Regions from separate parts of the Novosphingobium sp. BL-S-33 genome, predicted to be linked through region 2. Evidence: riboswitches for the same ligand, from Rfam matches in the RefSeq annotation. Region 2 holds a riboswitch; each other region holds the start of a gene.

Region 1 (2,257 bases), 890 kb from region 2:
GGGCGCGGAGACCGCAAGTCCGTGCGCCAGCACGCGGGCCACGCAGGCCGCCGCCAGCGAAGACAGCGCATAATTGGCCGGAACCGCCGCCAGCAGTCTGGCCGCGAGATTGCCTTTGCCGATGCCTTTACGGACCTTGCCCGCGCGCGTGTTCATGACGGCTCCGAAAGTGCGCCTTGGTCGCGTTATTGCGAACCATTCGCATTTCTGACGCTGCTAACAGAGTCCCAACTTGCGAGTCAATCGCATTAGATGCAAAATCGAGGGGATCTGCACCGCGAGCCTGATGCGTTGCTCATCGTCATCGCGTTTTGGATCGGCCTGCGCGTGCGATCCCGGCGCTTGCCCGGGGCCCGACACTTGCGGGCGGACACGGCGACGGCTAGGAGCCTGTCTGTCCGCCGCAGCCCCCGACCGGGGCGACGGTGAACACCATTATCGCGCCGGTGCCCCGCAAGGGGCTTAAAATGGGAACACGGTACGAGTGGCCTGCCACTCCAATCCGGGGCTGTCCCTGCAACTGTAAGCGGCGAGCGCGATGCACATTCGCGGCGGGGCAAAGCCTCTGCCCGCAGCCACTGGGCCGGACGCTAAGTCATGCGAGGCCTGGGAAGGCGGTGCATCGTGCCGTGACCCGCAAGCCAGGAGACCTGCCGGGGTCGATGTCGCTCTTGCCCGGGTCCAGGGATTGGCCAAGGCACGGTAACTCTCCGTCTGAGCGACGTGATGCATGCGGCCGGGGCCGCAGCGGCATGCCACGTCGGGCGCTCGCGCGCCTGCCCGACGCCCGTGTGTCCGCGTCGTCCGCAAGAGACGGCCTGTCCCGCCGCTTCCGAGTTACCGGCGCGCGGGAGACGATACATGAGCAAAGTTCCCACCACCGTCATCACCGGCTTTCTGGGCGCCGGCAAGACCACGCTGATCCGCCACCTGCTGCAGAACGCCAAGGGCCGCCGCCTTGCGCTGATCATCAACGAGTTCGGCGATGTCGGCGTGGACGGCGAACTGGTGAAAGGCTGCAATGACGAGGCCTGCCCGGAGGACGATATCGTCGAACTGGCCAACGGCTGCATCTGCTGCACCGTCGCCGACGATTTCCTGCCGACCATGCAGAAGCTGCTGGACCGCGAGAACAAGCCCGATCACATCATCATCGAGACCAGCGGCCTTGCCCTGCCCAAGCCGCTGGTAAAGGCCTTCCAGTGGCCCGACATCCGCACCCGCGCCACCGTGGACGGCGTGGTCGCGCTGATCGACGCCGATGCCGTCGCGGCCGGCCGCTTCGCCACCGACGAGGCGGCGCTGGCGGCAGCACGCGCGACCGACCCGATGCTGGACCACGAAAGCCCGCTGGAAGAACTGTTCGAGGAACAGCTGGGCTGCGCCGACATGGTCGTGCTCAACAAGACCGACCTCGTCGACGCCGATGCCCTCGCCCATGTCGAAACGCTGGTGCTGGCCGAGACGCGCCCCGGCGTGAAGATCGTGCGTGCCAATCATGGCGCCGTCGACATCGCCGCGCTGCTGGGCATCACCGCCGCTGCCGAGGACGATCTCGATTCCCGTCCCTCGCACATCGATGGGCTGGACGAGGATCACGACCATGACGACTTCGACAGCTTCGTCGTTTCCGGCAGCGATGTGGTCGATCTCGACGCTCTTCTCGCCCGTCTGAAGGACCTGATCGCAGAGCACGACGTGCTGCGCGTGAAGGGCATGGTCGCGGTTTCGGGCAAGCCGAGCCGCCTTGTGGTGCAGGCCGTGGGCCCGCGCATCCAGCACTTCTACGACCGTGCGTGGCTGCCGCAGGACGTGCGCCGCACCCAGCTTGTCATCATCGGCCAGAAGGGGCTGGACCGCGCCGCCATCGAGGCTGGGCTTGCGCATGTTCTCGGCACGGTAGCGGCTTGAGGTTCTCCCTCATGCCCACCTTCGCCCCCCCCCCCTACCCTCGTAATTACGGACCCGCGAAGCGGGTGAAGCAATCCAGAGTCGCGCAGAGCCGCACTGGATTGCTTCGCTACGCTCGCAATGACGAGTCAGAGTTCTGTCGCAGTTGCGGGGGGAACGCCTGATGCACCTGCTGTCCGCCACGCCGGGGACGATCTCGGGCGGCGAGGAGGCGATCGACCTCGACCAGTCTCCCGGCGACATGGTGATCCTCACCGTGGCGGACAGCGAACTCGCCTGCTTCGCGGGCGCGGCGGCGCGAATGCTGGAGGGTTCTCCCAGCATTCGCCTCGCCAATCTGCTGCAA
Region 2 (2,257 bases):
TCCGGGTCACTGTAGGTGGGGTTCGAGTACATGTTCCAGTCGTAGTACTGGGCGTAGAGGTTTGCGCTCCAACTGGCCTGCGTCACGCCGACATTGCCGACGAAACGCGTGGTCCGCCCGCGCGCGGAAGGATCGGGCGAGCAAAACACATCGGGGCAGATGTCCGAGCCGATGATGCGCTCGGGGATCTGTTCGGTCGGCCGCCAGGTGGCGTGATAGGCGTGGAGCGAGGCTTCCAGCTTTCCCTCGCCAAGCGGCACCGCGTACTTCGCGAAAACCGCGTAATGGCGCAGATGCTCGGCCTCTTCCCAGGGCCCGTCATAGCGCTTGGCTTGCCCGACAAGGGTGAGATCGCCGCTGCCCAGATCCTTGATCGTGCCGCCCGCTGCGAGACGCCCCGCATTGTAGGAACCGCCTTCCACCGAGACCCAAGGCCGGTCGAACCCATCGATAGTGGTCATGTAGGCCGCGCCCGCCAGCGCAAAATCGCCGCCATCCGCGCGATAGGGCCCTTTACGGAAATCCTCCCGGGCGACGATCTCGGGGATCAGGCCGTTGAGGTCGAGATAGCCCTGCCCGTGGCCGTGCGTGCGCAAGTTCATCTGCACGCCGTCGATATAGGTCGTGAAATCGGTCCCGTGATCGAGGTTGAAGCCCCGCAAAAAGTACTGGTTTGCCTTGCCGCTGCCCGAATGCTGGGCGGCGACCATGCCCGGCACGGCTTCCAGCAATTCGGCGACGCGAAGCAGGGGGCGGACCAGCAAGTCCGAGCCTGCCACGCTGCCCTCACTGGCGGCATGGGCCTCACCGATCTTCGCCTCGCCGCGGCCGAAGACCACGATTTCTTCGGCGGTTCCAGCGTCCGACGCGGAAGGCGCGTCCTCCGCAAGGGCAGGAGTGGAAGCAATCGCGCACAGGGCCACGCATGCGCAAAATGCAGTTATACGGAAAGTCATCAATATTTCCCCGGCGTCTTGCGACTACCGGCAGAGACCTGCCGCCTGCGACGGTCGGCGCGCGTGGACGGCCGGACGCCCGAGGCGACCGTTACGCGAACCGATGCGGTCTCCACCGCTCGTTCGTCGCTCAGACGGAAAAATCACCGGGCCCCGGCCATCCCCTGGGCCAAAGCGAGAGCGACCAGACGCCGGCAGGTCTCCTGGCTCACGGGTCACGGCACGATGCACGGCCTTCCCAGGCCCCGCATGACTTAGCGTCCGGCCCAGTGGCTGCGGCAGGCGTCCTTGCCCTGCCGCGATGTGCATCGCGCTCGCCGCTTACAGTTGCAGGGACAGCCTCGGATTCAGGGGCGAGCCCCCTCACCGCGTTCCCTATTAAGCCTCTTTCAAGGCACCGGCGCGATCTTGCCCTTCCGGTCCACAGGACGCGGAAAGACGGCGCCTGCTAACTTGCCCCGCAGGCGGACGCAAGGGCAGGAAGCGCGTTTCGGATTGTTCCGGCGATGTTTTCGGGCTGAGGAGATGTGTTCGGGGCGCTTACGGCTCGCACCGTCTGAGCGCTGCGGCGGCTTCGTCGAATGCCGTCCAGGTGCGCTTGGCAAGGCTCCCCCCGACGCTGCACCGCCGCACGCCCAGATCCGCGAAAGCGCGAATACTCGCATCGTAGTCGTGGATGACGACATTGACCGGCTTGGGCGCAACGGCCGACACCAGTTCGGCAACGGCGCCCAGATCGAGGATGAACGGCACGAACAGGCAATCCGCGCCGGCTTCGGCATAGGCGACCGCTCGGGCGATACTCTCCTTCGCAGTCATGCCCGGCACCCGGAAATTCTCGTTGCGGCCGATCAACATGACAGCCGGATCGATCGCATCGATTGCCGCCCGCGCGGCGGCAATGCGCTCTACCGCAAGGCCAAGGTCGTACATGCTATGGCCCGACCAATCCTCAATGGATAGGCCCGCAACGCCGGTATCCACCGCCAGCGCGACGTTCGCGGCCACCTCGTCCGGATAGTCGGCAAAACCGTTCTCGAAGTCGGCATTGACCGGCAGGTCGGTCGCGGCGACCAGCATGCCGAGATGGTCCAGCACTTCGTCACGGCTGAGCTGGCCATCGTCCCTGCCGGCAGCCCACGCGGCGCCCGCGCTGGTGGAGGCAATCGCCTTGAAACCCAGCTTGGCGAGACGCACCGCGCTCCCCCCGTCCCAGGCGTTGGGGATGATGAAGAACCCGCTCTCATGCAGCTTGCGGAACGCGGCTCGCTTCTCGGAAGTGGTCGGCATCGTGGTTCTCC
Region 3 (2,257 bases), on a different replicon from region 2:
GAGGTCGAGCTGATGCACCGGGGCACCGCTCGCTGCTTCGAGGATCATGGGATCGAGGAAGTCGGGCCCGCACTTGAACACGCGCACGCGCCGCCCCTCGCGGGCGTGGCGGCGGGCGAGCGCGGCGGTGACGAGCGTCTTGCCCTGCCCCGAGGCGGGCGCGGCGACCAGCAGGGCAGGGCAGGCGGTCACTTGCGGCCCTCGTGCAGAGCCGGACGCACCGTCACAGCCAGCGCCCAGAGCGCGGCGGCGATGCCCGACCACAGCAGCGTGGAGAGGAGCGTTGTCGGGAAATAGCGCCCGATACGCGGCAGGAACCCGGCCAGCGTCGGATCGGGGAAACGGCCGCCAAGGAAGTAGAACCCGCCACTCGACAGCAAGTGCGAGGTGAAAGTGGCGGCGATCAGCAGCACGGCCATGGCAGGCAGGGCGGCAAGGCGGTCACCGAGCTTCGCCGCCGCCACGCGCCCGGCGAGCCACATCACGCCATAGGCCGGGACCAGCATCGCGTAGGCCGGGGTAAAGCAGAATCCGGAACCGCCCAGCACCGAGATCACCACGACATCGATCGCATAGCCGAGCGCGAACAGCGCGGCGAAACCGATGACACGGCGGACGAAGAAGCCGAGCACGAAGAAGCTCGCAAGGTCGGTGTCTGGCAAGTGGACGACCTGACTCAGCGAATTGGTGCGCGTCACCAGCATGACGGCGGCGAGCGCGGCAAACACGAAGAGGCTGACGCGGGCGGATGGCGGATTGGCGGAACGGTTCATGGTCTGGGATCTCCCAAGGCGGTTGGGGAAAGGCGTGCAGGAAAGGCCCCGGGCGATATCGCCCCGGCGAGAGGATCAGCGGATCGGTGTCACTCTGGCAGGCTCCTTTCGACACGACTTCGACTGTCGTCTCGCCAGGGCTGCTTCCCGCTACGGGAACCATGCCCTCGTCCGCCCGGTGCATCCCGCCCGCGCAGAGGAACGACGGCAAGGGGCCGGTTTCCTGACTTCCCGGATCGTCGCGCCTTCCGCCGCCTTCTCGGAACCGTCCGGTCCCAATGGCGCGTGGCGGGGCGCATCCCCGGTTACAGTTGCGGGAGCAGTGCCGGCCTGTCCCGCGAGTTTCCCCGCAGGTCCGGACTTCCCGATTAAGCCCTCTCGGGCACCCTTTGCAGGGGCGGACCTATGGCACTTCGCGGGCGCGCGCAAGCTTCGGGCACTTGCCAGCGGGGCGCCCGCACGATAGTTGCCGCGCCGCGACAGGTTCCTCGTAAGAGGATCAAAAGGGAACACGGGTTCAAGACCCGGGCTGCCCCTGCAACTGTGAGCGGCGAGCCGTGCGGCCATTTCGCCATTGGAGCCGAAGCCATTGACTTGGCAGGATTCTGAGAAGGCGGCCGAGACGGCATTGACCCGCAAGCCAGGAGACCTGCCTGACGCAGTCGTTCTTCGTCCGGACAGGGTGTGCCGGGTGAACGAGGGGGCTTTTTCCTCGCGCAACGACAGCCATTGCCTTGCCGGTGCTCGCGCTTCGGCGGGGGTCTTCGATGCTTGTTTGAAGGAAAACCCATGACGTTCCGGATTTTCGCCACCACGGTTTCGCTCGCGGCCCTCGCGGCGGCCTGCCCGACGATGGCTTTCGCCGACGAAGCAGATAGTGGCGACAGCATCGTCGTTACCGCGCTGCGCACCCCGCTGGCGGCCGATCGCGTCGCCCAGACGGTGACCGTCCTCGACGACGCACACATCGTTTCCGCGCAGCCGATCGCCCTCACCGACATGCTGCTGCGCACGCCGGGCATCAGCCTTTCGCGCAACGGCGGCTACGGCACGACCACCAGCCTACGCATTCGCGGCGCCGATGCCGGTCAGAGCGTGATGGTGATCGACGGCATGCGCCTCGCCGATCCGTCTTCGACGGCGGGCGGCTATGCCTTCTCCAACCTCTTCACCGACGATATCGATCACATCGAGATCCTGCGCGGTCCGCAGTCGATCCTCTGGGGTAGCGATGCCATCGGCGGCGTCATCAATGTCACCACCCGTGCCCCGACCAAGCCGCTGGAAGGCAGCTTCGCGGTGGAAGCGGGCACGCACGATACCGTCTCGGCGCGTGCCGGCGTGGGCGGCACGTCGGATTCGATCGATTGGCGTGTCTCCGCCTCGCGCTTCACCACCGACGGCATCTCGGCCAGCGATCAGGGCACCGAGCCCGATGGCTATCGCCGGTCTGCGGCCAACGGGTCGTTCACATATCGCGTCGC

What was found. A riboswitch is a leader RNA that binds a small molecule or an ion and turns the genes downstream of it on or off. The one in region 2 is predicted to bind cobalamin.
Region 1: linked by a shared signal. The riboswitch ahead of cobW (cobalamin biosynthesis protein CobW) and the one ahead of AC1VVM_RS20000 (TonB-dependent receptor) in region 2 are both predicted to bind cobalamin.
Region 3: linked by a shared signal. The riboswitch ahead of AC1VVM_RS06350 (hypothetical protein) and the one ahead of AC1VVM_RS20000 (TonB-dependent receptor) in region 2 are both predicted to bind cobalamin.

What each region holds. Positions count from the first base shown of each region.
Region 1 covers NZ_CM166475.1:1,929,887-1,932,143, reverse strand. Annotated here, with positions in the region: gene AC1VVM_RS24920 (hypothetical protein) at 1-156, opposite strand, end outside; cobalamin riboswitch at 429-672, shown strand; gene cobW (cobalamin biosynthesis protein CobW) at 862-1,911, shown strand; gene cobN (cobaltochelatase subunit CobN) at 2,075-2,257, shown strand, end outside.
Region 2 covers NZ_CM166475.1:730,874-733,130, forward strand. Annotated here, with positions in the region: gene AC1VVM_RS20000 (TonB-dependent receptor) at 1-956, opposite strand, end outside; cobalamin riboswitch at 1,133-1,373, opposite strand; gene AC1VVM_RS20005 (isocitrate lyase/PEP mutase family protein) at 1,497-2,246, opposite strand.
Region 3 covers NZ_CM166474.1:1,341,456-1,343,712, forward strand. Annotated here, with positions in the region: gene AC1VVM_RS06345 (cobyrinic acid a,c-diamide synthase CobB) at 1-192, opposite strand, end outside; gene AC1VVM_RS06350 (hypothetical protein) at 189-773, opposite strand; cobalamin riboswitch at 970-1,178, opposite strand; cobalamin riboswitch at 1,238-1,444, shown strand; gene AC1VVM_RS06355 (TonB-dependent receptor plug domain-containing protein) at 1,563-2,257, shown strand, end outside.